One region of the Rhizobium sp. 57MFTsu3.2 genome, then DNA from elsewhere that is predicted to be linked to it. Evidence: predicted binding sites of a transcription regulator. Region 1 holds the regulator's gene; each other region holds the start of a gene.
What was found. The regulator PhoB, encoded in region 1, activates phosphate uptake and scavenging genes when phosphate is short. The targets are predictions, from matches to a motif close to TGTCATNNANCTGTCAT.
Positions count from the first base shown of each region.

Region 2: the regulator PhoB is predicted to act here: its motif matches at 4,251-4,267, upstream of AF71_RS31060 (DUF47 family protein).
Region 3: the regulator PhoB is predicted to act here: its motif matches at 6,762-6,778, upstream of AF71_RS22215 (DUF2794 domain-containing protein).
Region 4: the regulator PhoB is predicted to act here: its motif matches at 2,193-2,209, upstream of AF71_RS22700 (glycerophosphodiester phosphodiesterase family protein).

Region 1 covers NZ_JDWI01000001.1:9,247-17,389, forward strand. Annotated here, with positions in the region: gene argF (ornithine carbamoyltransferase) at 1-829, opposite strand, end outside; gene AF71_RS00060 (aspartate aminotransferase family protein) at 872-2,068, opposite strand; gene AF71_RS00065 (GcrA family cell cycle regulator) at 2,497-3,030, shown strand; gene phoB (phosphate regulon transcriptional regulator PhoB) at 3,124-3,807, opposite strand; gene phoU (phosphate signaling complex protein PhoU) at 3,844-4,557, opposite strand; gene pstB (phosphate ABC transporter ATP-binding protein PstB) at 4,601-5,416, opposite strand; gene pstA (phosphate ABC transporter permease PstA) at 5,431-6,753, opposite strand; gene pstC (phosphate ABC transporter permease subunit PstC) at 6,750-8,143, opposite strand, start outside.
Region 2 covers NZ_JDWI01000067.1:150-6,046, forward strand. Annotated here, with positions in the region: partial or broken gene AF71_RS31025 (transposase) at 1-86, opposite strand, end outside; gene AF71_RS31030 (DUF2497 domain-containing protein) at 186-1,061, opposite strand; gene AF71_RS31035 (protein-L-isoaspartate O-methyltransferase) at 1,282-1,947, opposite strand; gene AF71_RS31040 (hypothetical protein) at 2,316-2,462, shown strand; gene AF71_RS31045 (hypothetical protein) at 2,682-2,864, opposite strand; tRNA gene AF71_RS31050 (tRNA-Cys) at 3,462-3,535, opposite strand; gene AF71_RS31055 (BA14K family protein) at 3,659-4,123, opposite strand; gene AF71_RS31060 (DUF47 family protein) at 4,317-4,958, shown strand; gene AF71_RS31065 (inorganic phosphate transporter) at 4,959-5,897, shown strand, end outside.
Region 3 covers NZ_JDWI01000024.1:12,535-20,677, reverse strand. Annotated here, with positions in the region: gene AF71_RS22250 (DsbE family thiol:disulfide interchange protein) at 1-233, opposite strand, end outside; gene ccmD (heme exporter protein CcmD) at 230-397, opposite strand; gene AF71_RS22240 (heme ABC transporter permease) at 400-1,161, opposite strand; gene ccmB (heme exporter protein CcmB) at 1,210-1,869, opposite strand; gene ccmA (heme ABC exporter ATP-binding protein CcmA) at 1,866-2,513, opposite strand; gene acnA (aconitate hydratase AcnA) at 2,772-5,462, shown strand; gene AF71_RS22220 (thioredoxin family protein) at 5,698-6,435, shown strand; gene AF71_RS22215 (DUF2794 domain-containing protein) at 6,801-7,202, shown strand; gene AF71_RS22210 (GNAT family N-acetyltransferase) at 7,210-7,767, opposite strand; gene AF71_RS22205 (Bax inhibitor-1/YccA family protein) at 7,877-8,143, opposite strand, start outside.
Region 4 covers NZ_JDWI01000025.1:9,067-17,209, forward strand. Annotated here, with positions in the region: gene AF71_RS22690 (sugar-binding transcriptional regulator) at 1-389, opposite strand, end outside; gene AF71_RS22695 (HAD-IA family hydrolase) at 444-1,148, opposite strand; gene AF71_RS22700 (glycerophosphodiester phosphodiesterase family protein) at 1,221-1,970, opposite strand; gene AF71_RS22705 (xanthine dehydrogenase family protein molybdopterin-binding subunit) at 2,485-4,779, opposite strand; gene AF71_RS22710 (xanthine dehydrogenase family protein subunit M) at 4,776-5,759, opposite strand; gene AF71_RS22715 ((2Fe-2S)-binding protein) at 5,759-6,232, opposite strand; gene AF71_RS22720 (TetR/AcrR family transcriptional regulator) at 6,449-7,060, shown strand; gene minE (cell division topological specificity factor MinE) at 7,118-7,378, opposite strand; gene minD (septum site-determining protein MinD) at 7,375-8,143, opposite strand, start outside.

The DNA.
Region 1 (8,143 bases):
CGATCACCTCGTCCGTAACTTCCTCACCACGATGGGCGGGCAGGCAATGCATGAACAATGCATCCTTGTCGGCCTGCGCCATCAAAGCCGAATTGACCTGATAAGGCTGGAATACGTTGTGACCACGGGCCCGATGTTCCTGATTCATGGAGACCCAGGTATCGGTCACCACACAATCGACGCCGGCGACCGCACGGTCTGCATCATGGTAAAGCATGATTTCGGCGCCCTCATTGCGGGCCCAGTTCAGATAGTGATCCTTTGGCTCGGAACCAAGGGGCACCGCCATATTCATGCGGTAGCCAAAACGCGCGGCTCCTTCGACCAACGAATGCAGCACGTTGTTGCCGTCGCCGGTCCAGGCGATCGTCTTGCCCTTGATCGGGCCGCGGTGCTCTTCGAAGGTCATGACATCAGCCATGATCTGGCAGGGGTGCGTATCATCCGTCAATGCGTTGATGACAGGAACGGTTGCATGCTCGGCGAGCTCCAGCATGCGGGCATGATCAGTCGTGCGGATCATGATCGCGTCGACATAGCGCGACAGCACCTTGGCCGTGTCACCGATCGTCTCGGCGCGGCCAAGCTGCATTTCTGTGCCCGACAGGAACAGCGTCTCGCCCCCGAGCTGGCGCATGCCGACGTCGAAGGACACGCGGGTGCGCGTCGAGGGCTTTTCGAAGATCATCGCCAGCATCTTGCCTGATAGCGGCTTGTCGCCCTGCCCGGCCTTGAAGGCCTGTTTGCGCGAGATTGCGTCATCCATGATGAGCCGTAGGTCGGATGCCGCGACGGCGGAGAGATCGAGGAAGTGTTTGGGGGAAGCCATTATCGTTACCTATCACGCCCGCCTTCCGACAGGCACTATTCATTAAGCCGTCTTCTTGACCTTCGCAGCGCGCACGCTTTCGGCGGCGCGTTCGAGGCGGGCAAGGCCCTCGCGGGCTTCGTCAGCAGTGACGACCAGAGGCGGCAGAAGACGAATGACATTGTCGCCAGCGGGTACGCCGAGCAGATGGGCGTCACGGATCGCCTGCAGCAGTTCGGAGGACGGCACGGCGGCCTTGACGCCGAGCAGCAGCCCCTCGCCCTTGATATCCTCGATGATATCAGGATAGCGATCCTTGAGCGAGGCCAGCCCTTGGCGGAATACCAGCGAGACGTCACGCACCTGCTGCAGGAAGCCCTCCGCGAGGATCACGTCGAGCACGGCACTGCCAACTGCCATGGCGAGCGGATTGCCGCCATAAGTGGAGCCATGCGTGCCGGCCTTCATGCCGGAAGCGGCCTCTGCCGTGGCAAGGCAGGCTCCGAGCGGGAAGCCGCCGCCGATGCCCTTGGCAACCGCCATGATATCGGGGGTAGCGCCTGACCACTCATGCGCAAAGAGCTTGCCCGTGCGGCCCATGCCGGTCTGCACTTCATCGAAAATCAGCAGCAGACCATGCTCGTCGCAGATCGCGCGAAGTGCCTTCAGGAACTCGTTCGTCGCCGGGCGGACGCCGCCTTCCCCCTGAATAGGTTCGATGAGGATCGCGGCCGTTTCATTTGTGATGGCGCTGCGGACTGCATCGAGATCACCGAACGGCACCTGATCGAAGCCGGGCGCCTTGGGACCGAAGCCTTCGAGGTATTTCTCCTGGCCACCGGCGGCAATCGTCGCCAGCGTACGGCCATGGAAGGCGCCTTCAAAGGTGATAATATGGAACCGCTCGGGATGGCCCTTGGAAAACTGATAGCGGCGCGCGGTCTTGATCGCGCATTCCAAGGCTTCCGCGCCGGAGTTCGTGAAGAACACCTTATCGGCGAAGGTCGCATCGGTCAGCCGCTTTGCCAGTGTTTCCTGACCCGGGATCTCATAGATGTTGGACAGATGCCAGACCTTGTCGGCCTGCTCCTTCAGCGCGCCAACCACATGCGGATGGCTGTGGCCAACGGAGGTGACGGCAACGCCCGCGCCGAAATCAAGATATCGCTCGCCCGTTTCGCTGATCAGCCACACGCCTTCTCCTCGCTCGAACCGCAGCGGGGCACGAGAGTAGGTGTCGTAAAGCGCGGCTTCAGCCATGGCGCGATCTCCTATCAGCAATCATCAGCAGCCGGACTCCGGCTAAGGAAAGCAGGTCCGGAAAATTAAAAATGCCGCCTTTCGGCGGCGAGCAGCACTATTTACTTTTCGCACTGCAATGTCAACAAAACTGAGGTTTCGCTGCATGCGTCAAGCAGCCATCCCGAGGCGCTCGACCTATCAACAACTATGTTGCATAAATGACTCTCACGCCCAGCAAGTTGGGGAAAACTTGAAAATCGATTCCCCGAGATTCAACCGACTCTTGTCACGGAGTCGGCCTCACACTAGGTTAAAACTCAATTACTAGGCTGCATGCGGCGGAACTAGTCACCAAAATTTGAGTAAGCGTTTCTTGCCTCGGATACGTCCGTGGCAACGGTGAAGGATTCTGCCTACACCAACGCTAATAAGGCGGAGACAGGGGCATGAACTGGACAGACGAGCGCGTTGAAAAACTGAAGAAGCTGTGGTCCGAAGGCCTGAGCGCCAGCCAGATCGCAGCACAACTTGGCGGTGTAAGTCGTAACGCCGTCATTGGTAAAGTCCATCGTTTGAGTCTGCCCGGCCGTGCCAAGGCCGGCGGTTCGACGACCACCGTCAGAACCCCCAAGCGCACGACTTCGGCGCCCCGCGCCACGAACTACGCCTCGCGGATCACCACACGCACCGTTACCCGCCAACAGGGCGCGACGATGCTCAAGGAAGAGATCGAAATCGATACGGTGGAGGAAGTCCGCTTCCGTCCGGCCGCAAATGTAATCGTTCCGATTTCTCGCCGCCTTGGCCTCACCGAGCTCACCGAGCGCACCTGCAAGTGGCCGGTCGGCGATCCGCTCAATGACGACTTCCACTTCTGCGGTTGCGAGTCCCCGGACTCTTCCCCGTATTGCACGTATCATCAGCGCATGGCCTACCAGCCGGTCAACGAGCGCCGCAAGGCCGCTAACCGGGTCGCCTGACCCGGAAGCCGGATAAGGAATAAAGAAAACGGGCCCTCGCGGGCCCGTTTTTCGTTGTAAGGGAAAGACCTCTCAGGCTCTCGCCTGAAAGGATCAGGCTTCCATCGAATAGCCGGCACCGCGCACGGTGCGGATGACGTCCTGCATGTTGGAAAAGTTCAAAGCCTTGCGCAGGCGGCCGACATGGACGTCAACAGTACGCTCGTCGACATAGATGTCGTGACCCCAGACGCCGTCGAGCAACTGCGAACGCGAGAAGACGCGGCCGGGCGATGCCATCAAGAACTCGAGAAGGCGGAATTCGGTCGGGCCGAGGCGGACTTCGCGGCTCTTGCGGTGAACGCGGTGCGTCTCGCGATCCAGCTCGATATCGCCGCACTTCAGCAGCGTCGAGAGCACCTCGGGCTTGGCACGACGCAGCATCGCCTTGACGCGAGCGACAAGCTCCGGCGTCGAGAACGGCTTGACGACGTAATCGTCAGCACCGGTCGAGAGGCCGCGAACCCGTTCGCTTTCCTCGCCACGGGCGGTCAGCATGATGATCGGCAGGCGCTCGGTTTCCGGCCGCATGCGCAGGCGGCGGCAGAGCTCGATGCCAGACACGCCCGGCAACATCCAATCGAGGATGAGAAGGTCCGGCGTGCGTTCCTGAAGCCGGATCTCGGCCTCGTCGCCGCGCAGGATGGTATCGACCTCAAAGCCTTCGGCCTCAAGGTTATAGCGGAGAAGCACGCTCAGCGCTTCTTCGTCTTCAACGACAGCTACTTTAGGGATCATTCGTTTCGGTCTCCTGGGGGCGCGGTCGCGGAATGACTATTCAGTGACTGCGCCGACGGTGTTGGCGGTATCGTCCTTCGGACGTTCGCCTTCCGGCTGGGCACCGGTGGCCATGTAGTAGATCGTTTCGGCAATGTTGGTGGCGTGGTCGCCGATGCGCTCGATGTTCTTGGCGCAGAACAGAAGATGCGTGCAGCTGGTGATGTTGCGCGGATCTTCCATCATGTAGGTGAGCATTTCACGGAACAGCGAGGTGTACATCGCGTCGATTTCCTCGTCGCGCTCACGGACCGATTTTGCTTTGTCGGCAGCACGGCTCGTGTAGACGTCGAGGACTTCCTTGAGTTGGACGAGGGCGAGCTCGGACAGGTGCTCGAGGCCGCGGGCGAGCTTGCGCGGCACGCCGGCGCTCTGTACGGCAATGACGCGCTTGGCAGTGTTCTTGCCCAGGTCGCCGACGCGCTCCAGGTCTGCCGCGATGCGGATGGAGCCCATGATCTCGCGAAGATCGGCCGCCATCGGCTGGCGGCGGGCGATCGTGACGATCGCCTTGTCGCCGATCTCGCGCTCCGCGTGGTCGAGGATCACATCGTCCGAGATGACCTTCTGGGCAAGAGCCGTATCGCCGTTTACGAGCGCGCGTACGGCATCCGAGACCATCTGCTCGGCCAAGCCGCCCATTTCCGAGATACGGCGGGACAGGAACTTCAAATCATCGTCGTAGGCAGAAAAGATATGTGTCGATGCCATAGGGCTCATCCTTGAATATCGTAAGTGCTACCGAGACGGCCGATCAACCGAAGCGGCCCATGATGTAGTCCTGGGTGCGCGGATCGTCCGGGTTGGTGAACATCTTGTCGGTGTCATTCTCCTCGACGAGGTTGCCAAGGTGGAACATGGCTGTGCGCTGCGAAACACGGGCGGCCTGCTGCATCGAGTGCGTCACGATGACAATCGTGTAGTTCTCGCGGAGCTCGTGGATGAGCTCCTCGACCTTGGCCGTTGCAATCGGATCGAGTGCCGAGCATGGCTCGTCCATCAGGATGACTTCGGGGCTGACGGCGACGGCGCGGGCGATGCAGAGGCGCTGCTGCTGACCACCGGAAAGACCGGTGCCGGCTTCGTGAACGCGATCCTTCACCTCATTCCAGAGGCCGGCGCGCTGCAGGCTGTGTTCGACGATCTGGTCCATGTCGGCCTTCGACTTGGCGAGCCCATGGATACGCGGACCGTAGGCGACGTTTTCGTAGATCGTCTTCGGGAACGGGTTGGGCTTCTGGAACACCATGCCTACACGCGCGCGAAGCTCCACAACGTCGATATCCGGATCGTAGATATCTTCGCCATCGAGCGTGATCTTGCCAGTGACGCGGCAACCGTCGATCGTGTCGTTCATGCGGTTCAGGCTGCGCAGGAAGGTGGACTTGCCGCAACCGGATGGGCCAATCAGGGCGGTCACCGTGTTTTCACGGATGTTCAGCTTCACGTCGAACAGCGCGCGCTTCTCGCCGTAGTAAACGGAGACGTCCTGGCCGATCATCTTGTAGGGAATGGTGTTCATCTTCTGATCAACCGCTTTCTCAACTGCTGCTTCCGTCAACATGTTCATAATGTTTACTCCGTTTACCAGCGGCGCTCAAAGCGACGACGCAAGAGGATGGCTCCGAGGTTCATGAGGATCAGGAATAGGAGCAGGACGATAATGGCGCCGGAGGTCCGCTCGACGAAGGCGCGTTCGGCTTCATTGGCCCACATGTAGACCTGCACCGGCAGGGCCGTCGAAGGCTCCATGGGCGTCGCCGGAGCATTCGCGACGAAAGCGACCATGCCGATCAAAAGCAGCGGCGCCGTCTCCCCGAGCGCGTGCGCCAGACCGATAATCGTGCCGGTCAGGATACCGGGCATCGCAAGCGGCAGGACGTGGTGGAAGACCATCTGCATCTTGGAGGCGCCGAGGCCGAGCGCGGCCGAGCGGATCGATGGCGGGACGGCGCGAAGCGCTGCGCGGGTCGCGATGATGATCGTGGGCAAGGTCATCAGGGTCAGTACCAGGCCACCAACCAGCGACGCTGAACGCGGCAGGCCGGCGAAGTTGATGAAAACAGCAAGACCGAGCAGACCGTAGACGATGGAGGGAACCGCCGCGAGGTTGTTGATGTTGACCTCGATCAGGTCCGTCAGCTTGTTCTTCGGTGCAAATTCCTCGAGGTAAATCGAAGCGGCAACGCCGATCGGCAGGGAAAGGACGAGCACGATCAACATCAGATAAAGCGAGCCAACCAGGGCGACACCAAGACCGGCGGCCTCGGGACGGCTGGAGTTGCCGTTGACGAAGAGCCCGGTGTTGAATTTCTTGTGCAGCGCACCGGTTTCCGCCAGCTGGTTCATCCAGCCAACCTGCCTGTCGTTCACCTTGCGGTTCTTCTCGTCGACCTTGAGGTCAATCTGACCCTTGTTGGCGGAGTCAACGTTGGCGTCTGCAAGCAGGGTGATGTTGACTGTCCTGCCGATGAGCGACGGATCGGCAACGACCATGTCGCGCAGCTGGATCGGCGCGCCCTTGGAGATCATAGCGGTCGCGTCACGCACCTCGGGACGGCTCGATGCATTGAGGTTCAGCGTCTTGACCATCGCGTCGCGGATGAGAACCGAATAGTTGGCCGCGATCAGCACGGACGGATCCGTTGCGCGCTTGTTGTTCGGGTCGATGGTTTTCTCGCTGAACTCGATCGGCAGCGTGATCGCCGTCTGCAGGAAGGCCGTGTAGCCCTTGCTGACGACGCTCGTCAGCAAAACCGCCAGGAAGATCAAGCCAAAAGAGATCGCAGCGATGCCATAGATGCGGAACCGGCGCTCGGCGGCATAGCGGCGCTTGAGGCCGATGTCGCGACGTTCAGGCGCCTTCGAAACGACAACGCCCTGACCCGGAGAAACAATATCCGTCATTCGTACTGCTCCCGGTATTTGCGCACGATATAGAGCGCGTAGATGTTGAGGCAAAGCGTGATGAAGAACAGCGTGATACCAAGCGCGAAGGCAACCAGCGTCTGCGGCGAGGTGAACTCCAGATCACCAGTGAGCTGATTGACTATCTTGACAGTGACTGTCGTCATTGGCTCGAACGGGTTGATCTGGATGCGCGCTGCGACACCCGCCGCCAGCACCACGATCATGGTTTCGCCGATGGCGCGCGATGCAGTCATCAGAAGCGCGCCGACGATGCCGGGCAGCGCCGCGGGAAGCACCACCTTCTTGATTGTCTCCGAACGCGTCGCACCGAGACCGAGCGAACCATCGCGGAGCGCACGCGGCACAGCGGTGATGATATCGTCGGAGAGCGACGAAACGTATGGGATCAGCATGATGCCCATGACGATACCCGCTGTCAGAACGCTCTGCGCCTGAATAAAGTTCGCATAATTGCCGGTAAGGAGGCCGTTTACCTGCGAAGACAGGTCGCGGAGGAAGGGGCCGACCGTGACGAGGGCGAAAAAGCCGTAAACAATCGTCGGAATACCAGCGAGCACTTCGAGCAGCGGCTTTGCGATCGATCGCACCGCGGGGGCCGCGTATTCCGCCATGTAGATCGCCGCGAACAGGCCGACAGGCACCGCCACCAGCATCGCAACGAAGCCGATGTAGAGCGTGCCTAGCAGCAGCGGTATCAGGCCGAATTGCCCGAAGGACGAGCCGCCGGCACCGGCAAAGCGCGGATCCCAGACCGTACCGAAGAAGAAGTCTGCAGCAGGAACGACCGCGAAGAAATGCGCGGCTTCCGTCAGCATTGACAGAACGATACCGATCGTCGTCAGGATGGCGATCGAGGACGCCAGGAGCAGGCCCCAAAGCATGACACGTTCGACGCGGTTGCGTGCACGGAATCGCGGAGCGACTTCACGAAGCGCATAGAATGCGCCGGCAACGGCAAGGATGAGGACGACCGCCGTCATGACGAGGCGGCTGGAAGCCGATTCTTCGTTCAGCTTTTGCGCTGCGTCGATCATGTATGGCTGCGGCTGGCCGGCCAGCGGAACGCCCTTTGCAGCAAGCTTTGCCTGGAGGCCAGCCGGATCGCTGGCAGCACCGCTGATCTCCTCTGGGGTGAGGAGCGGCAAGCCGCGCGCAATCGCGCTGACCATCCCGTAATTCAGGTTCTGCTGCGCGGCCGGCTGCGCCTTGACGTCATCCGGGAAAGTGCCACGGACGGAAGACTCAATGATCGAAGGGCTGATCGCCAGCCAGGCGCACAGCACGATAAGTGCCGGCAGCACCGCCCAGATGGCGGCATAGGCGCCGTAGTAGCCCGGTCGCGAATGCAGCGCGGAGGACTTGCCCC
Region 2 (5,897 bases), on a different contig from region 1:
TTGCGCAGCAGGTGATCCTTCGGCACCAGACTGTCGAGCGTCACCATCTCAAGAGCCGTCTGGGTGGGGGCAGGTTTCTTCAACATGTCCCAATGAATCACAAACCCCCAGACGGTGCCAGGGGTTTGTCAGCAATCTGAGCCGCCCCGGAGACCGGAGCGGCTTTTGAGCAAAGGCGTTTCCGATCAGCGGCGCGGGCCACGCGCCACGCGTTCGATCTCTTCGCGCACGAGACGTTCGACCAGCGTCGGCAGATTGTCGTCCAGCCATTCGCGCAGCATGGGGCGCAGCATGTCTTCGGCGATCTCATCAAACGACCGGCGCTCGGCACCATCGATTGCGGCGGCAAGCTCCTCAAAGGAACGAGCGATCTGCAGTCCGGCGTCGTGTGAGAGCAGCGCTGGCTGCTGCTCGTGCTCAACAACGCTTGGCATTGTTTCTTTCGCAGCCTCGGCGACAGCGGCAACTGCTACCTCGGCCGCGGGAACGACAGCTGGTCGCGGCTCCATGGCAACGACCGGAGGTAGCTCGAATGGAACCTCTACCGGCGGGCGAACAGCAACAATTTTCGCCGCAGGAACTGAAAAGGGTGCGGTAACGGCTTCCGTAGGGCGCGGGGACAGCGGTGCCTCGCCGACAGCGTCCGGCGTTTCAGTCCTCACCTCGGTGGCTCTTGCTTCCGGCGGCCGAAATGCCGGCGGCACTTCGCGCTGCAACTGCGCAGCGTTCCTCTCCGAGGCGGCACGGACGCGCGCAGCGACATCGGCAAGAGACATGGCGCGCGGCTGTGCCTCCGGCACGGGAGCCGACCCTGCCGAGTTGGCCGCGACGAAACGCGGATCGGGCTGAGCGACCGTTTCAGGGAATTCCACGCCAGCGTAGGTCTCGTCCACCGTCAAATGAATGTCCGAGTCGCGATCGTCCTCGTCAGCACCATAAACCGCCGGCAGTGACGCGGAGAGTGCCCTGCCCGCACCGGGGTCATTGCTCTCGATGATCTGGCGGATCGACGCCAGAATCTCTTCCATGGACGGTTCACGCGCTACGCTTGGCTGAGCCATATCTATCCCCGTTACTCCGAAAAACGACCGGATTGCGTGGAATGGGCATCCGAATCACCCATACCTTAGGATAGCCGAGGATTTAAAAAAATCATCGCGAATCAAATGAATGATGCCATGCACAGCTTTTCTGCCACGCTGCCTGGCGCTCGGATTCCATGGCGGGAAAGAAAACGGGCGCCAGAGGCGCCCGTCGAGAATCGGTCATCGGAGCTTTGGCTCAGAATACGAATTCACGCGCCTTGGCAAAGCCGGGCAGCGGCTTCACGGAGGCGTTGAAATAGACGTTTTCGGAAATTGTGCCGCGCTCGCTCACGAAAACCTTCGCACGCGCCGAACCGCCGTAGCCCTGTACGGTGACCAGACGGCCACCATCACGAAGCTGCGACAGCAAGGAGGAAGGAACCTCCTCGACCGAGCCGCTGACGAAAATGAGATCATAGGGAGCGCCTGACGCGTTGCCCGCATTGAGCGGCCCCGTGACGACCGACACATTTGTGTAGGCGGCGAGGTTGGTCTTGGCTTCCGCCGCCAGCGTTTCCTCCTCTTCAACGGCGATCACCGTACCGGCAAGCTGCGAGAAAAGAGCCGATACATAGCCACTGCCAGCGCCGATCTCGAGGACGACGTCATCCTTCGTGACAGCCGCAAGCTGGAGCAGCTTTGCAAGCGGCGACGGCTGCATGAGGTAGCGCGCCGGCTTGCCGGCCGCTGCAGGACAGATTTCAACATCACGATCGATATAGGCGAGCGGCTTGGCCTTCTCAGGAACGAAAGCCTCGCGCGGCACCGTGAGGAAGGCCGTCAGCACTGAATGCGAGGTGACGTCCGTCGTGCGAAGCTGGTTGTCGACCATGTTTGCGCGTGCTGATTCGAAATTCATCATGTCCTCTCGCCCGTAGAAGCGGCTTTGTCTGCACGTCTCTTAATCTCAGCACACCGGCCTTTCAAGGCTTCGCGAATGCCTGCGCCAAGAATTCCAGTACGAGTGTCGCGGAAGTGACCCGACCGCAATCCTTCATGGAACAAACGCGGGCGCCGTGATATTGTTGCAACCGGAGGAACAGAGGAGGAGTAGGCCATGCCTAATATCATCGAATATCTCTCGTTGTTCGACTTCTTCATCATCGCAACACTGGTCGGCATCTTTTGCTGCGGTCTTTTCGATCGTGAAACGAGCTGACTGCCTGCCTTCAGGCCGTTGTCAGGTTCTGCCCCAATAGTGTCGTTCCCTTGGGATTCGACGGACGGGACATGGCAATCAAACCAATCTTGCTGGGCAGCCTTTTCATCTGCGTGCTGCTCGCGATCATTCTCCTGATTCCCTTTGTGCGTGTCGGCGCGCCGAATGTCGCGACGTCGGGCGTGTCGCCAGTGCCGTCACTGCAGCGAGTGAACTGAACGCCAACGGGGGCGTTTTCGCTGGGTGACAAATGGACCGCCACTGCAAGGTTCTTTTTAGGCAAGAACAAACGACGAAACATAGCTCTAAGCACCAATAGCGGCCGTCAAACAGGAGCTGTAGCGTATCGACGCCGACCTTGGAGCCTCCCCAGCCCCTCCCCGGTCGACAACCCGGCCGGGGCCCTTGATAGCCGCGGCCGGGGCCGCCCGGCGGGCCTATTGCAGTTCCGTTTCCTCTTCTATGTCGACGAGAATGCCGTAGCGCAGCGCTTCTTCCTTTGCCTCTTTCAGGGCCTCGTCGATCAGTATCACCAGCACGTCGGCGTGCCGCTCGCGCTTCGCCATTTCCCGCGCCACGCTCAGGGCAAAGATCAATTGCGGCATTTGGGTCGCCGGCATGGGAGGCGCTCCTAACAACTCAACACAAAGCTTAGGGCCTATCGAAAATTCGGCAATCCGACGATTTGGGTATGGAAGACATGCGCCAGCGCTAGTGTTGTGTGGATTCTCACTATGCCGATGGAGCAATTGCCAAAGCAGGTGAACTTGGCGGCGCGGGAACGGACGCAACAAAGAGAGTGCTGTCGACACTGAAGGCTCTTACGTCGAGGCGGCAACCCAGAAGCCGGGAGGGCCAGCCTACTTGGCTAGCCCCTCCAGCATTTCGGGACAGTGAACATACCCCCGCCGAGTCTGCCACGGGCAATGGACCTGTTCAGCAAGTGGGTCCGGTGCCTCAAAGCCCCACCGTCCTCCGCAGACTTGCAAGAGACACAATAGCCCCGTAGCAGGGGCTATCCTAGACGGACCTAGGTCCTAATCCGATTGGAGTAGGTGGTTGCCGAGGTTAGGCTCGAAGTTTCGTCGGATGAAACCAGCACGTTGAATTCGCCGCTGTTGTCGACCGAATGGCGGCCTGAAGACGCGACCATAACACCGCGGCACTGTGGGAAACACAGCCGCAAAATCAATGACTGCAGAATGTATGGGAAGGTTTGGAGGCCTCGCCCGGAATTGAACCGGGGTACAAGGATTTGCAGTCCTCTGCGTCACCACTCCGCCACGAGGCCTCACGACGCTTCATGACCGAAGCGTTGGCGGGCATTTAGAATGAATAGAAATCGAGTGCAAGGGGGTAGTTGAAAAACCGGCGGTATTTTGGATCGTCATGCCGCCGGTTCCGTAATCAACCACTAGTAGGGCGAATAGCACTGCCGCCGCGGACCGTAATAGGGCTGATAGGTGTTGTCATAGGCCCGATAGGACCGGTAGCGGCTGTAACACCAGTCGACGTGCGAATTGCCCACCGGTCTGGCCTGCGGCTGCGAAGCGATCAGACCGCCGATGAGTGCGCCGGCAGCAAGACCGCCGAGCAGCGCGCCAGTATCGTTGTAATCGTTGCGGTAGTAGCCGTCGCGATAATAGCGATTTCCGTAGTACCGATTTCCGTAGTCGCGATTCCCGTAGTGGCCATGGCGGTAGCCGCCACACCGATAGATGTTGCAGCGGTCGAAGCCGCGGCTGTTTCTGACGCCGGAATCTCCAAACCCACCGCGACTCTGAGCGGAATGCTCATCGCCTGAGTTTTCGGCAAAAGACGGACCGACGCCAGCGAGGCTCGTCGCAATTGCCAACATCAATACCGCAAGTTTTTTCATTCCGGCACCTTCTAATTTCGTACGCACTTCGCGTGAAGAACGCTCAGGATAATAACGTCCAAAAAGCTTCCAAGTTCCGCCTTACGCCTTCCATCTCCGGGCGAAAAGAATCGCGGCTGGTGCAATTGTGACACTTTTATTGCAAGTCCCGCTATTTTATGACGACCTTCAAAAATAGCTATGGATGGATGGAATGCTCAGCTGGTTTCGTAAACTTCTTCCTCGCGAGGATCAGTTCTTTGATCTCTTTGCACAGCACTCCCGAACAATCGTCGGCGCGGCGGAAGCGCTCAACGAATTGCTTGCAGGCAAGGATATCGAACACCATTGCGACCGGATCGTCGCGCTCGAAAACGATGCCGACAACATCACGCGCGAGGTGCTGCTTGCGGTCCGCCGGAGCTTCATCACGCCTTTCGACCGTGTTGATATCAAGGATCTGATCCAGTCGATGGATGATGCGATCGACATGATGCATAAGACCGTCAAGACGATCCGTCTCTTCGAGCAAACCGAATTCGATCCGCGCATGCAGGAAATGGGAGCGGCGATCGTCCAGGCAGCACACCTCATAGCCGAGGCGGTCCCCCTGCTCAGCCGCATCAACTCCAATGTCCCGCGCCTGATGGCGATCACCGAGGAAGTCACCCGCGTCGAAGGACGCTCCGACGAACTGCACGACAATGGTTTGAAGGGACTCTTCGTACGGCATGGCGCGTCGAATGCGATGGCCTATATCATTGGCAGCGAAATCTACGGCGAACTCGAGAAGGTCGTCGATCGCTTCGAGGACGTTGCCAATGAAATCAGCGGCATCGTGATCGAGAACGTCTAGATGGACGCCACCCTCGCCTTTCCATTGCTGGCGGCTCTCATCGCGGTCGCTCTCTTCTTCGACTTTCTGAACGGCCTGCACGATACCGCGAACTCGATCGCGACGATCGTTTCGACGCGTGTGCTCAGGCCGCACCACGCGGTCGTCTGGGCCGCTTTCTTCAATTTCATCGCGTTCCTGTTCTTCGGCCTGCACGTGGCTGAGACCTTGGGGACGGGCATCATCGATCCCAACATCGTGACGCCGCTGGTGATCTTCTCGGCGCTGATGGGCGCAATCATCTGGAATATCGTCACCTGGATCTTCGGTATCCCCTCCAGTTCCTCCCATGCGCTGGTCGGCGGGCTGGTAGGCGCTGGCCTCGCAAAGGTCGGCTTCAGCTCGATCGTATGGGGCGGATTGCTAAAAACAGCCGGCGCGATCGTCATGTCGCCGCTGATCGGCTTCATCCTGGCGCTCTTCCTCGTTCTTGCCGTTTCCTGGATCTTCGTTCGGCAAACGCCGTTCGCCGTCGATCGGACGTTCCGCCTCATGCAGTTCGTTTCCGCCTCTCTCTACTCGCTGGGCCATGGCGGCAATGATGCGCAGAAGACAATGGGCATCATAGCAGTGCTCCTCTATTCGCAGGGTTATCTCGGCGGAACCTTCCACGTACCGCTCTGGGTGGTCCTGTCCTGTCAGACAGCCATGGCAATGGGAACGCTCTTCGGCGGCTGGCGAATCGTTCACACGATGGGATCGAAGATAACCCGCCTTAACCCGATGCAGGGATTCTGCGCGGAGACCGGCGGCGCGCTGACGCTCTTTGCGGCCACGTGGCTCGGCATCCCTGTTTCCACGACGCACACGATCACCGGCGCCATCATCGGCGTTGGCGCGGCACGGCGCGTTTCAGCCGTCCGCTGGGGCCTGGCGGGCAACATCGTCGTCGCCTGGGTC
Region 3 (8,143 bases), on a different contig from region 1:
TCGGTCAGCGCCGGCAGGTTGGCGCCTTCGAGCGGCGCAAGGTTCAGCGCCGGCGCCTTCGTGCCGATCAGTGCGGAGGGGATTTCCGAGATATTCTTGCCGTGGACGTCCTGATCATAGAGCATCTTTGCTGCGGTGGCTGCGATGCCGGCGAAGACAACCAAGGGGATCAAGGCGACGGCATAGCGTCCAAATCCGCGCTTGGCGGAGTTCGTTTCAGGGGTGGTGCTCATTTGCCATCCGTTGTTCGCGCCGAGCGGCGGCGGATGCCGGAGGCTTCAAGGGCTGCCAGTTCCTTCCGGCGAGCGCGGCCATCGGCCCAGGTCCAAAGGGTAACCGCGGCCGCGACAAGGGCGGCAAAGCCGTAGGCGCCATAGACATAGAAAGCGTGTGTCATGACTATCCCTCGCGGCTTGCCAGGCGGGCGGCCAGTCGGCGCTGAGCGGCGACGCGGCGACGCCAGATCTCGTTGCGGATCGCCATGATATGCAGCGTGAGGAAGAGCGCGGTGAATGCAACGGCCATCGCCAGCAGCGGCCGCAGGAACTCGGGATCGATGGCCGGACCATCGAGGCGCAGCACACTCGCGGATTGATGCAGCGTATTCCACCATTCGACCGAAAACTTGATGATCGGGATGTTGACGAAGCCAACGAGAATGAGGACGGCGCTGACGCGGGCGGCCTTTGAAGGGTCGTCGATCGCGCGATTGAGGGCGATGAGCCCGAGATACATCAGGAACAGAACGAAGACGGAGGTGAGCCGGGCGTCCCAGACCCACCAGGTGCCCCACATCGGCTTGCCCCAGAGGGACCCAGTCACCAGGGCAATCAGCGTGAAGGCGGCGCCGAGCGGGGCTGCGGCCTTCGCCGACACATCCGCCAGCGGATGGCGCCAGACCAGCGTGCCGATCGCCGAGAGGCTCATGATCGTGTAGCCCATCATCGCCAGCCAGGCGGCCGGAACATGGACATACATGATGCGAACCGTTTCGCCCTGCTGGTAGTCGCCTTCTGTCGTGAAGCTGAGATACAGCCCCACGATAAAACAGAGGGCCGTGAAACCGGCCATCCACGGGAGGATGCGCGCGGCCAGCGCCAGAAACCGCGTCGGGTTGGCGAGATCGCTGAATTTCGTGATGGCAAGGCTCGTTTCGCTCATGCTGTTTTCCTTACCGCGATATGCCTGACGCCGCAATCGAGTGCCCGATCAATCCGACGTGTGACGCAGCGCAAGCGCGGCAGCCACCGGTCCGATCACCGCGAAGAAGAGGGTCAGCGCCATCAGGATGAGGAAGGGCGGCAGAAAGGGCGATGGCCCCTCGACCGCCGCGTAAGTGGCACTGACGCCGAAGATCAGCACGGGGATCGTCATCGGCAGCACCAGAATCGACACCAGCAGACCGCCACGCGGCAAGGCGACAGCAACGGCCGCGCCGACGGCACCGATGAAGGTAATCGCGGGAGAACCGACGAGCAGCGTCAGCATGGTCGCGCCGATGGCGGTCTCGCTCATATTCATGAAGAGGCCAAGCAACGGCGAGGCGATAACCAGCGGCAGGCTGGTGGCGACCCAGTGCGCAAGGCATTTGACGAGCACCGTCAGCACCAGCGGCGTTTCCTGCATCAGCATCAGATCGAGTGAGCCATCATCGCGCTCGGCTTGAAACAGGCGGTCAAGACCGAGCAGCGCCGCAAGCAGCGCACCGATCCAGACGATTGCCGGGCCGATGCGGGACAACAGTGCGAGATCGGGCCCGACACCGAAGGGGATGACCGCGACAATGGTCAAGAAAAAGAGAACGCCGATCAGCGCGCCGCCGCCGGCGCGTATCGAAAGCTTGAGGTCTCGCAGAAGCAGGGCAGTCATTCCCACACTCCCGGTCCGGCGTGGGCAAATCCCGCCATCCGCAATTCCTGCGCGCCTTCCAGTCCTAGCGGCTGGTGGGTTGCCGCGAGCACGATGCCGCCGTTGCAGCGATGCGCTTCAACAAGCTCGGCAAACAGACGGTCGCCGCTTTTATCCAGCGCAGCAGTCGGCTCATCAAGGATCCAGACCGGCCGGTGGGCGATAAGCAGCTTGGCGAACGCGAAGCGGCGCTGCTGCCCGGCAGAGAGGTAGCCGAACGGAAGGTGCGTGATGCCCTCGAGACCGACCGCCTCGGCTGCCTCGTCGATCGAGACGGTGGAAGCGCCATGGCTATCGCCAAGAAAGCACCGCCAGAAATCGAGGTTTTCGGCGACCGTCAACTCGCTCTTCATTGCATTGCGGTGACCGAGATAGTGGCTGACTTCCCCGACGCGCCGGTGAGTGTTGCCGAGCGAATCGGTGAAGCTGACCGAGCCCTTTTCCTGATGCAGCAGACCGGCGACGACGCGCAGCAAAGTCGACTTTCCTGATCCATTTTTGCCTGTCAAAACCAGTGCTTCGCCCGATTCCAGGCGAAAGGAGAGGCCTTCGAAAATCAGGTCTTCGCCCCGGCGCGCAGCCAGATTGGCGGCCTCGAGAGACATGACTTTTCCGTGGTTTAATTTTTCAGTCATCGCAACGCAAAAAAATCCGAAATGGGTCACGCACTCTCTGGCACCTTTCATAGAAATTATCTATAAGACCCGCAACCACGCCAGCGGTCGGCGTGAATATCATCCTTGCGCCGAACATGGGCTTCGCTCCACGTGCGGACAGCGGAAATGGCCGTACCCGCATCCTGATGTGCATTACGTGCATAGGCGTCCGCACGATTGTGTTCGCTATCAGAAACGGGGTCTCTCGTGTCTAAATCTCTTGACAGCTTCAATTGTCGTTCCACGCTTTCCGTGAATGGTAAGGACTACGTCTATTACAGCCTGCCCAAGGCTGAGGCGAATGGCCTGCCGGGTGTTTCGAAGCTCCCTTACTCGATGAAGGTTCTGCTTGAGAACCTGCTGCGCTTCGAAGACGGTCAGTCCGTGACGAAGGACCACATCCTTGCTGTTGCCGAATGGCTGAACAACAAGGGCGCTGTCGAAAACGAAATCGCTTATCGCCCGGCGCGCGTGCTGATGCAGGACTTCACCGGCGTTCCCGCCGTCGTCGACCTCGCTGCAATGCGCGACGCGATGGTGTCGCTCGGCGGCGATCCGGAAAAGATCAACCCGCTGGTTCCCGTCGATCTCGTCATCGACCACTCGGTTATCGTCGACGAATTCGGTACGCCGCAGGCGTTCGCCAAGAACGTCGAGCTGGAATACCAGCGCAACGGCGAGCGCTACCGCTTCCTGAAGTGGGGCCAGCAGGCATTCAAGAACTTCCGCGTCGTTCCTCCGGGCACCGGCATCTGTCACCAGGTCAACCTCGAATATCTCGGCCAGACCGTCTGGACGAAGGAAGAGGACGGCGAGACGATTGCTTATCCGGACACCTGCGTCGGTACGGACTCGCACACCACGATGATCAACGGTCTCGGCGTTCTTGGCTGGGGCGTCGGCGGCATCGAAGCGGAAGCGGCCATGCTCGGTCAGCCGGTCTCGATGCTCCTGCCTGAAGTCATCGGCTTCAAACTCACCGGCAAGCTCAAGGAAGGCGTCACCGCGACCGATCTCGTGCTGATGGTCGTGCAGATGCTGCGCAAGAAGGGCGTTGTCTCGAAGTTTGTTGAATTCTTCGGCCCTGGCATGGACAACATGCCGCTCGCCGACCGCGCGACCATCGGCAACATGGGTCCGGAATACGGCGCGACCTGCGGCTTCTTCCCGGTTGACGGCGAAACCATCAACTACCTCAACATGTCCGGCCGCAGTAAGGACCGTATCGCTCTCGTCGAAGCCTACTCAAAGGCACAGGGCATGTGGCGCGAAGGCGATGGTTCGGACCTCGTCTTCACAGATACGCTGGAACTCGACCTCGGCGACGTTGTGCCTGCCATGGCCGGCCCGAAGCGTCCTGAAGGCCGTATCCCGCTCGAAAACATCGCTTCCGGTTTCGCCGGCTCGATGGACACCGATTACAAGAAGCCCGGTCAGCTCTCCAATCGCTACGCGGTCGAAGGCACCGACTTCGATCTCGGCCATGGCGACGTGGCGATTGCCGCCATCACTTCCTGCACCAACACCTCCAACCCGTCGGTTCTGATCGCTGCCGGTCTTCTTGCCCGCAACGCCGTTGCCAAGGGCCTGAAGTCCAAGCCGTGGGTCAAGACCTCGCTGGCACCGGGATCGCAGGTCGTTGGTGAGTATCTGGCGAAGTCCGGCCTGCAGGCCGACCTCGACAAGCTCGGCTTCAACCTCGTCGGCTTCGGTTGCACGACCTGCATCGGCAACTCCGGTCCGCTGCCGGCGCCGATCTCGAAGACGATCAACGACAAGGGCCTGATCGTTTCAGGCGTGCTCTCGGGCAACCGCAACTTCGAAGGCCGTATTTCTCCGGATGTTCAGGCGAACTACCTGGCTTCGCCGCCGCTCGTCGTTGCCTACGCTCTGGCCGGCACGGTCCAGAAGGATCTGACCAAGGAGCCGATCGGTGAAGACCAGAACGGCAACCCTGTTTATCTCAAGGACATTTGGCCGACCTCGCACGAAGTGCAGGACTTCATCCAGAAGTACGTCACCCGCGAACTTTACGAAACGAAGTACGCCGACGTCTTCAAGGGTGATGAAAACTGGCAAGCCGTCAACGTTCCGGCCGGACAGACCTACGCCTGGGATGACAAGTCGACCTACGTGCAGAACCCGCCCTACTTTGTGGGCATGGGCAAGACCGGCACCGGCATCTCCGATATCAAGGGTGCGCGCGTTCTCGGCCTTTTCGGCGACAAGATCACCACCGACCACATTTCGCCTGCCGGTTCGATCAAGGCTGCGTCTCCGGCTGGTGCTTACCTGCTTGAGAACCACGTCGGTGTTGCCGACTTCAACCAGTACGGCACGCGTCGCGGCAACCATGAAGTCATGATGCGTGGCACGTTCGCCAATATCCGTATCCGCAACCACATGCTCGGCCCGAACGGCAAGGAAGGTGGCTACACCATCCACTATCCGTCGAAGGAAGAGGAATCGATCTATGACGCGGCTATGCAGTATAAGGCCGAGGGCGTTCCGCTCGTCATCTTTGCTGGCGTCGAGTACGGCAACGGCTCGTCCCGCGACTGGGCAGCGAAGGGCACCAACCTGCTCGGCGTGAAGGCGGTCATTGCACAGTCCTTCGAGCGTATTCACCGATCGAACCTGGTCGGAATGGGCGTCATCCCATTCGTCTTCGAAGAGGGCACGACCTGGGCAAGCCTCGGCCTGAAGGGCGACGAAATCGTCAGCATCGAGGGCCTTGAGAACATCAAGCCGCGCGAAAAGAAGATCGCCAAGATTACCTACGGGGACGGCACCGTGAAGGAAGTTCCGCTGCTGTCGCGCGTCGATACGCTCGACGAAGTGGTCTACCTCAACAACGGTGGCATCCTGCAGACGGTTCTGCGCGATCTCGCTGCCTGATTGTTAACAGACTTGCATGACAATGGCCGCCGGAAAGAGATTTCCGGCGGTTTTTTGTTTGAGTACGAGGTATTTAGATGCCCGGTCACGCTGATGTGTTTCAGCTTGGCTTCTCCGAAGCTTGGTCTCACCCCTTCGTGACTTTCCGTTTAGATCGGGAACCATTATCTCTACGTTCAGACATCGGAACCTATGGCGAAGGGTGGCGGTGGTTGCTGAAGAAAAGGTGCAGTGAATGTCCCCGCGGTTTCTGATTTCTCTGGTTGCAGGTGTGGCGCTTGCCGGCCCACTGTTTGCCCAGGACGCGCCAAAAGGCGTGGTCGAACTCTTCACCTCGCAGGGATGTTCTTCTTGTCCTCCAGCCGATGCGGCTTTCCGCAAGATTGTCGAGGCTGGCGGCGTTATTGCCCTCGCTTATCACGTCGACTACTGGAACTACATGGGCTGGGCCGACACGCTGAGTTCGAAAGAAAACACCGAGCGCCAGTATGGCTACGCGCAGACCATGGGCCGCGCCAATGTCTATACGCCGCAGGTGATCGTCAATGGTCGTGATCATGTGGCAGGGGCCGACCTGGGCGCGATCAATAAGAAAATCGATAGCTATGCAGCCGAAGGCAAGGGATTGTCGGTGCCGGTCACCGCACAGATGCGCGACGACCAACTCGAGATCAAGATTGGCGCGGGCCAGGGCAAAGCCAATGTCGTCATGGTCTATTTCAACCGCGAGAAGACCATCGAGGTCGAGAAGGGCGAAAACAGCGGTCAGAAGATTGCTTATCTGAACAGCGTTGCCGATGTCGAAACCGTCGGCATGTGGGAGGGCAAGGAAACGAGCTTGACGCTGCCGGCCAGCGTGATGCAGAAGCCGGATCTTGAGGGCTGCGCGATTCTACTTCAATCCTCCACCGCCGACGGCAATCCATCGGCGATTCTCGGAGCGACGGTCGTCATGGCTGGGAAGAATATCTGACCGTTTCATCTGCCTTGCGGATGGAAAACGGGGCGGCCCGGCTGATCGTATTCGGGGCTGGGGTTAAGGTCGATACGGTCAGCCGGGCCCTTTGGCGCGCTGGCGCCAAACTCGCACAAAACCTTTTCAGCAGACCAAATCCGGCAAAAAGATCATGCGCAAATCAGGTGCGACGCGGGTCCGAACGGCCCCGCGGCGCAGTCGTGAGGGAATTTCTCCTCCAAATGAGGCGCTGTTTTGACTGAATTGCGGCGCTCGGGAGATTGCACAGACTATGATTAATGTGACTGATCGCCCGCTTGCAATTTGTAAACGCTAAGGCAAACTGTCATGTACCCGTCACAAGCGGAGGCACAGGGAGACTGATGACAGATCAGCCGGATTTGCGGCGCGGCGAGAGCCGGTCAGCCGACAACAGTTCCTCAGTCGTCGTAGATCTCAAGGAATACAAGCAGAGCAAGGATCCAGCGCCGGTTACATTCCACCGACGCGAGCTCGACGCGATTTTATGGATTTATGGCCGCATGGTCGGCGAGGGCGAGTGGCGGGACTATGCGATCGATCATCTGAAGGATCGTGCCGTCTTCTCCGTTTTCAAGCGATCAGGTGAAATGCCACTCTTTCGCATCGAGAAGAATCCGAAGCTCACTGCCAAGCAGGGTGCTTATTCCGTTATCAATACGCACGGCGTTATCCTGAAGCGTGGGCACGAACTCCCCCAGGTTCTGAAGGTCTTCAACAAGGCGTTGAAGCTGGTCGAGAAGTAGCTCGAGCTCAGGCCTTGAACAGCGTGCCTGGATAGGTCGAGGCATCGGGGTCGGTCGCCGCCCCATCACCCAGGGCACGCTGCATGATCATCGTGTCGAGCCAGCGACCGTGCTTGTAGCCTGTTGCCTTGAGTCGGCCGGTTTCTGCAAAGCCCAGTGTCTGATGCAGGGCAATGGATGCCGGATGCGCGCCGCCGATCACGGCCACCATCTGGCGAAAGCCGAGATCGGTGCAGCGTTGGATCAGTTCGGCGAGCAGCAGCCTTCCAATTCCCTTGCCGCGCGCTTCCGGCCCCAGGTAGATCGAATCCTCGACCATCCAGCGATAGGCCGGCCGCGTGCGGAAGGCCGAGGCGTAGGCGTAACCAAGCAGCCCGCCATTCTCATCGATCGCGGCGATGTAGGGGTAGCTCTGGCCCGTGATTGCGGAAAATCGTGCCGCCATCTCGCTCTCGTCCGGTGGGACGATCTCGTAGCTTGCGACACCGTTCAGTACGGATTCGCGATAGATGGCCGTGATGGCAGGGAGGTCGGATGAGGAAGCGTCGCGGAGGAAGATGGGCATTCGGTCGGCCGGCAGATATGACGTTGGACTCTTCCAGAAATCATCCTCGGCATGATCGAGCAACAAAAAAGGCGGCCGAAGCCGCCTTTTTCGATAACGTTCCTGTTCCTTATTTGCGGTCGCCCATGAACTGCAGGAGGAACATGAAGAGGTTGATGAAGTCCAGATACAGGGTCAGTGCGCCCATGATTGCCTTGCGGCCGGCAACATCCGCGCCGTCTGCTGCGTAGTACATTTCCTTGATGCGCTGCGTGTCGTAGGCGGTAAGGCCTGCGAAGATCAGCACGCCGATCGCGGAGACCGCGAACTGCAGGGCAGACGATGCCAGGAAGATGTTCACGATCGACGCGATGATCAGGCCGAAGAGACCCATGAT
Region 4 (8,143 bases), on a different contig from region 1:
GCGGCCTTCAACGTGTGACCGGTACCAATGGCGATCACGGCAGGCTTGTCGCAAGCCAACCGGCGCTCGATTTCGGCAGCCGTCGCCTGGGCAAGGCCACCGCTCAAACCCTGAGCCTGATCGCCGGACGGAATGACTTCCACGAACTGCAGCGAAAACTTGCTCTTCAGCCTTGCTGCCATACTCATGCAGTGGCCAACCGGATGATCGAGCCGGATCTTGATCAAGCCTTGCGAGACAGCGCGCGATACGAGACGCTGGGCGGTTTGCCGGGAAACGCCGAGCTTCTGCGCGATCTCGTCCTGGCTGTGCCCCCCTATGTAATAAAGCCAGCCAGCCTTGGCCGTGAAATCGAGCCGGCTGCCATGATCATCTCGCCTCGCAATCATGTCGCCCGCCTCCCCGCTGGTTCATCCTCATCTGCGTCACGGCGTCGATCGACGTCACGCACCCACCTCGACCGATGGCCGGGCCTGGTGCTGGTTGCCGACTCGTCGCCACAGGACATGCAGCAGCTCTTTGGCACCGAGAACGACCTCCTCGGCTCCTGCCGCAAACAGCGCCTCGCGCCGGCCCGAACGCGGATCGTTTGGCGCCACGAAGCCGATTGCCGGTACACCGGCAGCAACTGCCGCCTGAATACCCGCTGCGCTGTCATCGATGACGATGCTGCGCGCGCTGCTCGCGTTCATTTTGGACAGGCAGAACCGGATGAGATCCGGCGCGGGCTTTGGGGCGGCGACCATCTCGGCGCTGAATATGTTCGGGGCAAAGCGTGGCCACAGATCGAGAAGGCCCAGGCTCTTTTTGAGGCGTTCGACCGTGCTGTTCGATGCGACGCATTTTGCAACGTCGAGCCCATCGAGAACGGCGCTGATGCCCTCCATCGGCAGAAGGTCGCGGCGGAAGGCAGCAAATATTTCGGCATGCCATCCGGCAAAAACGGTATCGAGGTCGGCGCGGATGCGGCTGGCCAGAATCCGCCGCAAGTCAGCCTCCGACTTTCCGGTAAACTCGACGAGCACCTGGCGCGGCGTCATCTCCATGCCGGCCTGGGTTATGGCATGCGCAAGCGTGCGCGCCGCAATCGGTTCGCTATCGATCAGCACGCCATCGCAATCAAAAATCAGAAGATCCAAATTACTCATAGGTTCGCTATTCAGGTATTCGGTGGTTCGCATGTCTGCGTGCACAGGCCATTGCTGAGGGGCCCCAAGTGATCAAGCGGCCGAATGCCGCGATCCGGCGCGCACCGCCAGGGCCAGGGCTGGATCATCGCTGGTGATCCAGCCGACGCCCTGCCCGAGCCAGTGTTCGATCTCCTCTTGCTCATTCAACACCCAGCAGCAGAGACGATCTCGTGAAACGATCGCGGCAACGTCGTGAAAGGTTGCGGCCAGCAGCGACTTCTCGATGGCAACGAGGCCGGCGACTTCCGCAGCTTTGGCGAAGGTCGCAGCCGCACCCAGCGCCTCGGCGGACTTGGCATTGATCGAGCACAGGCGGCCGATTTCGGGAGCAACCTCCTGGCACCGCGCGAGAACCCCCAGATTGAAGCTTGTCAGCAGGCTGCGCCCGGCAAGCCCGTGACGTCGAATGGCCGCTGCCGCCAGGGCCTCAAGCCCTTCGTAATGCGCTCCATCCGCGTCGGCTTTCAGCTCGACATGAAGCTCGACGGGTCTCGAGGAAGCAAACAGAGCAAGCACCTCGTCAAGGGTCGGGATTGACTCCTGCGATCCTTTGAGGCGGGTCGCCTGATGATCGGAGGGTGACAAAGCCCGGACCTTGCCCGCTTTCTCGGTCGTACGCTCAAGCGTGGCGTCGTGAATGACGACGAGTTCCCCGGCGTCGGTCAAATGCACATCAAATTCGATCGCATCGACAGGGAGTTCCAAGGTCCTTCTGAAACCCTCAATCGAATTTTCGGGCCATTTGTTTCGTGCTCCGCGATGGCCAACGATTTTCGTCATGGGAAATACCTTCCGTAAAGATCAACTGGTCGAAAGTGCCGCCTCCCGGAAGCGACGCTCGGCTGCCAGCAATGTGACAGGCACCGTCACGTCTCGCGGCCAAGGCGACAGGAGTGGAGCATCGACGCACGCCTCTTTTAGAAGCTGGCATCGCGTGGGGCCCTCGGTCTGCGCTTTAGCCGCCTAACGGACAGCGTTAGCGGCCCGGTATAGTGAGCGCAGATAACCGTTGCGTGACATCTACCTCCACGGATGAGCAAATGCTCAGTTCCGGGAACAAGGCGTGCTGATCGGGTTCAAAATTTGCGGTGCGGTTAGCGGCATTGAAGCGGCTTCATGTGCCTGAATGCCAATGGCTGCCGTCGATGCTGAGATATCAGCGAAGCGTTGTCATTCGACATCCTTCCGGTAGGTGCGAATTCACGACCGGCCAGGATGCGCGGGAACTCGCCATACGCGCTTTACGCTGCACGGCCCGTCGCCTGCGCAGAACGCAAGCCGACGAAGCCACTCGTCACTGCAGCTTCTCAAGCGTTATCGGCAGGTCGCGAACCCGCTTGCCGGTGGCGTGAAAGACGGCATTGGCGATTGCCGGCGCAACGCCGACAATGCCGACTTCGCCGACACCCTTGCCCCCGAGCACCGAGGCGTTGAGGTCGGGGATGCCAACAGAGATTACCTCGATCGGCGGAATGTCGGCATTGGTCGCAACGAGGTAGTCGCCGAGGTTGTTGTTGATGACGCGCCCGTTGCGCGGGTCAACCAGGCCTTCCTCGAGGAGCGCCTGACCGATCCCCATGATGATCCCACCACGCCATTGGCTTTCGGTAAGCTTGGGGTTGTAGATCCTGCCGCAATCGAAGGCCGAGACCATTCGGGAGACACGGACGGTACCGAAATCCTCATCCACCTTCACTTCCACAAAATGCGCGCACCAGCTGTGCATGGCGAACTCGCCCGCAGTCGGCCCCTTGATGCTTGTCATCGTGGTCCAGGCTTTCCGGTGACCTTCCGGCCCCTGCTCTCCGTCAGGAAGAGTGTTTCGCCGTGTCTCAACGCTGTCGCGGCCAAGAGCTGTCATCAGCTCCGGTATGGAGACGGAAAGCCCCCCGTCGCGAGGCACTGAAATCCGACCGCTTGCGAGTGTCAACGTATTGGCGCCAGTATCACGGAAAGGAGAGGCACTGTCGTTGAGGGCAAGCTCGATCAGCTCGTCGCGGGCAGCCGATGCTGCCTTGTGGACGGCCCCGGTGATTGCGCCGGCAAGCATCGAGCCGCCAGCAACCGTAGCGCCGGGAAGCGATGAGTCACCAAGCCGGACATTGATGCTTTCGACCGGAACACCGAGCACTTCAGCCGCGGTTTGGGCGAGGATCGTGTAAGTGCCCTGTCCCATGTCGATCGCGCCACTGACGACTTCCACCGAACCATCGGCGAGAATTCGGATCAGTGCCTCGCTCGAAGCGCGCAGGACCGGGAAGGTTCCGCACGCCACCCCCCAGCCGATCAGTTGTCTGCCATCTCGCATCGAGCGTGGCTCGAAGCTGCGGCGTGACCATCCGAACGCCTTGCCGCCCTCGGCAAGCGCCTCGCGCAAGCGGCGGGTCGACCACGGCTTGCCGGACTGTGGGTCCGCCTCGGCGTAGTTGCGCAACCTGAGTTCGACAGGATCGATCCCGACCGCGTAGGAGAGCTCATCCATGGCGCTTTCCAGGCCAAAGGCGCTTGGATTCTTGCCAGGGGCGCGCAAAGCTCCCGGCACAACCGTATTGACAGGTACGATGCTGTGCTTCGCGCTGAAATTCTCCACAGCGTACATCAGGGGCGTCGCCGCGTTTGTCTGCTCGGGAAAATCGGCGTAAGTCGCTGTCTCGCTGGCACCCCGATGCACGATGGACTGCAGCACGCCATCGGCGTTGGCGCCAAGAGCGATTGTCTGCCTGGTCGCGGCACGGCCACCATAGGCCGTAAAAGTCTGCGGGCGCGCGACAGCGAGCTTTACCGCTCGCCCAAGCTTGCGCGCTGCTGCCGTTGCTACGGCGCCATAGGCATAGGCTGTTGCCTTGGAGCCGAAGCCACCACCGATAAAGGGCGAGACGATACGCACATTTTCAGGGGGCAGTCCGTACCACTCGGCATAGGTGCGGGCCATCCCGTGCGTCCATTGGCTCGGTTCCCAGATTGTCAGCTGATCACCGTCCCATTTGGCAATCAGGCCATGCGGCTCGATCGTCACGTGATATTCGCGTGGCGTTCGATACTCTTCCTCGACACGCACCGCGGAGGCGGCGAGCGCGGCCTCGGCATCGCCCCAGCTCACCGTGAGCGCATCGAGCAGCTTTCCTTCTCCGGCATCGGGGTCATCGAGATCGACGACCGCCGGCCCTTCCTCGTAGGTGATGTCGACCAACCTTGCCGCTTCGGTTGCCTGCTCCAGTGTTTCCGCGATCACGGCAGCAACCGCCTGACCGTTGAAGCTGACATTGTGCGAAAGGGGATGGTAGGGCTGGTTGTCCGGCCGGTTTCCGTACCAGTCGGACGCCACCTTCAGGCCGAGATCGACATCGGGTGTCAGCACCAGTAGCGTGCCTGGAGCCGCCTCTGCCCGCGTCGTGTCGACCTTTACAACCCGACCGGCAGCAATCCGGCTCTGCACCAGGACAGCATAGGCCAAGCCCTCGACTGGCTGTTCCAAAGCATAGGTAGCGCTACCGGTGATCTTCAGCTTTCCATCGAAGCGCGAGAGGCGACCGCCGATCGTACCGTCGGAAGCATCACCACGTTTGTTTCGGGGTTCCATGATGGTCATGCAAGACCTCCCAGATTGAGGATGGCGCGCGCAATGACGCGCGGCGCGAGTTCGACCTTGTAGCGATTGGCGCCATGCGCGATGGCGCCGTCCATCGCCAGTCTGCTTGCCTTCTCGATGATACCGGCATCGAGGGGCTTCCCAATCAGAGCCTCCTCGACCGCCCGAGCACGCCAGGGCTTGGTGGCAACGCCACCCAGCGCGACGCGGATGTCGCGGACCGTCCTGCCGTCTGGCTCCATCTCGAGACCGACGGCAGCGCTTGCGGCTGCGAATTCATAGGACTGGCGGTCCCGGATCTTGAGATAGGTCGAATGTCTCGCGATTGGCGAAGCCGGAATGAGAACCGCAACCACCATCTCGCCGCGCTCAAGGACGGTTTCACGATCGGGTGTGTCGCCGGGAAGCACGAAGAATTCGTCAGCAGTCACCTTTCGGCCACCGAGGTCGATCGTGGCGTCCAGTGCAACCAGCGCAACGGCGAGATCCCCCGGATAGACAGCAATGCACGCCTCGCTGGTACCCAGCACCGCATGATTACGGGTCACACCCCCGATCGCCGAGCAGCCGGAACCGGGGTTGCGCTTGTTGCAGGCAGAAAACGTCGCAGGGTCACGGAAATAGGGGCACCGCGTACGCTGCAGAAGATTGCCGCCTATCGTCGCCATATTGCGCAACTGAGGAGAAGCCGCCAGCAACAGCGACTGCGAAACGGCCGGATAGTCGGCCCGTATCCCTGGGCTGCGGGCCACATCTTCCATTTTCGCCAGCGCGCCAATGGCAACGCCATCAGCATCCGCCGCAATCTGCGACAGGCCCGAGAGGTGACTGATATCGACGACTGAATCGGGTTCCGCAACGCCACATTTTGCCAGGTCGAGAAGCGTCGTGCCGCCGGCAAGCAGCATCGCGCCTGGCTGCGTGGCATGCTGGCGGGCGTCGTCGAGCGAACCTGCCCGGAAATAGCTGAAGTCCCTCATCACGCCATCTCCGCCGCTTCGCGGACCGCCGCCACGATATGATTATAGGCGCCGCACCGACAGAGATTGCCGGCCATGTATTCCCGGATCTCGTCGTCCGAGCCCGCTCGCCCCTCGCGGATGCAGGCGACGGCCGACATGATCTGGCCCGGCGTGCAATAGCCGCACTGGAAGGCGTCATGTTCCAGGAAGGCGGTCTGTACCGGATGCAGGTCGCCGCTTTCGGGCGCAAGTCCTTCGATCGTCATGATGCTTCGCCCTTCGACCTGGGCGGCGAGCGTCAGACAGGCGAGCACGCGCTTGCCGTCGACGTGGACGGTGCATGCGCCGCACTGCCCCTGGTCGCAACCCTTCTTCGTGCCAGTAAGGCCAAGTTGCTCACGCAGTGCGTCGAGCAACATCACGCGCGGTTCGACATCGAGATCATGCCGCCGTCCGTTGATGTCCAGGGAAAGATGAACCGTTCGTGTCATGATAAGCTCCTGCTATCGTCACGAGATTGGAGGTAAATCCAGAAAGAGGGTGGCCGCCGGGAATAGGAGCGCTACCTAAACTCACGGGAAGCAAGTCTGGGCACGTTTCGACATGACATCCTGCCCCCTTCTGGATTAAGAGGTAAAAGGCACCTCCTCACAAACGGAGGAGCCTCCGTTTAATCTAGTGACTTGCCGGTTGCCGTCAAGTCCGGAATGCGCTTGGAGCTTATTTTGGCCTCGGCACCGCCGAAGACAGCACAGTCGACACCGCCGCCACTGCGCGCCGACGCCCGTCGTAATCGTGAGAAGCTCGTCGAAGTCGCCGCCGCCGTCTTTGCGGAAGCTGGCGTCGAAACATCGCTGGAAGACATTGCCCGCCGGGCCGGCGTCGGCATTGGAACGCTCTACCGGCATTTTCCAACGCGCGAGCATCTGGTCGAGGTGGTCTATCGGCGGGAACTGGAAAGCCTCGCCGCGGCGGCGGAGGATCTCGCGGCAAGCCACGCGCCTGACGCTGCGCTGGAAGAATGGATGCGCCGCTTTGTAGGCTACATTGCCGCAAAGCGGGGGATGGCAAGCAGCTTGAAAATCCTGATGGACTCCAACGCCTCGCTGTTTGCCGAAGGCAGCGGCATCCTGCGCGGCGCCGTTGAACGGCTCCTGAGAGCGGCAGCCGATCAGGGCTTCATTCGAAACGATATCGACACGAGCGACCTTCTGCACGCCCTTTCGAGCATCTATTCGCTACCGGCATCCGCGGAGTGGCGGGATCGCTCGAACCGGCTGATCGGTCTCTTGATGGATGGGTTGCGGACGAAGAAATAACGCCATCGCCAGGCTTTGCGCCAAGCGGGAGGCGGCGCTCGTGGCGCCGCCCTTCGTTCATGCTGCCCGGACGGTCGCGCCCAGTGGGATTTCGACGTCGATCTCGAGGATCGACATATGCTCGTCGCGATCCATCGTCACGCGAACCCGTTCGCTGTCGACCTGCACGTGTTTGGCGATAACGGCGAGGATCTCCTCGCGCAGCAACGATACGAGATCGGATCCTGCCGAAACGCGCTCATGCGCGAGTAGAATCTGTAGTCGTTCCCTGGCCGCTGGCGCGGTCCTTTGCTTGCCAAAGATGCTGAAGATGCTCATGCAGCGGCCCTCCGTCCGAAGATTTTACCGAAGATGCCCCGCCTTTCTCCCGGAACGACGACTGGAAGCTCCTCACCCGCCAGCCTGCGCGCAGCATCGAAATAGGCCATCGCCGGCGCGCTGCGGCTATCGGCCAGGGTCACGGGGGCACCAATGTTGGATGCGCGAAGCACATCCGAGCTTTCTGGGATGATGCCGAGAAGTGGGATGGAGAGGATCTCCAGCACGTCATCGACTTTCAGCATGTCACCGCGTTCTGCACGGTTGGGGTCGTAGCGCGTCAGGAGCAGATGTTTTTCCATCCGTTCTCCGCTTTCGGCCTTCGCGGTCTTCGAGTCGAGCAGCCCGATGATACGGTCGGAATCACGCACTGAAGAGACTTCGGGATTGGTGACGACGACGGCGACGTCGGCGTGGCGCATGGCAAGCGTGGCACCGCGCTCGATCCCGGCCGGACTGTCGCAGATGATCCAGTCGAAATGACGCTTCAGGTCGTTGATAACGCGCTCCACGCCTTCCGCGGTCAGGTTGTCCTTGTCGCGCGTCTGGGATGCCGGCAGCAGGAAGAGCGTCTCAAGTCTCTTGTCACGGATCAGCGCCTGCGAAAGCTTCGCGTCCCCCTGGATGACGTTGATCAGATCGTAAACGACCCTTCGTTCAGCGCCCATGACGAGATCGAGATTGCGCAGGCCGACGTCAAAGTCGACAACAACGACTTTCTCGTTTCTTTGAGCCAAGGCTGCTCCGAGGGCTGCGGTGGATGTG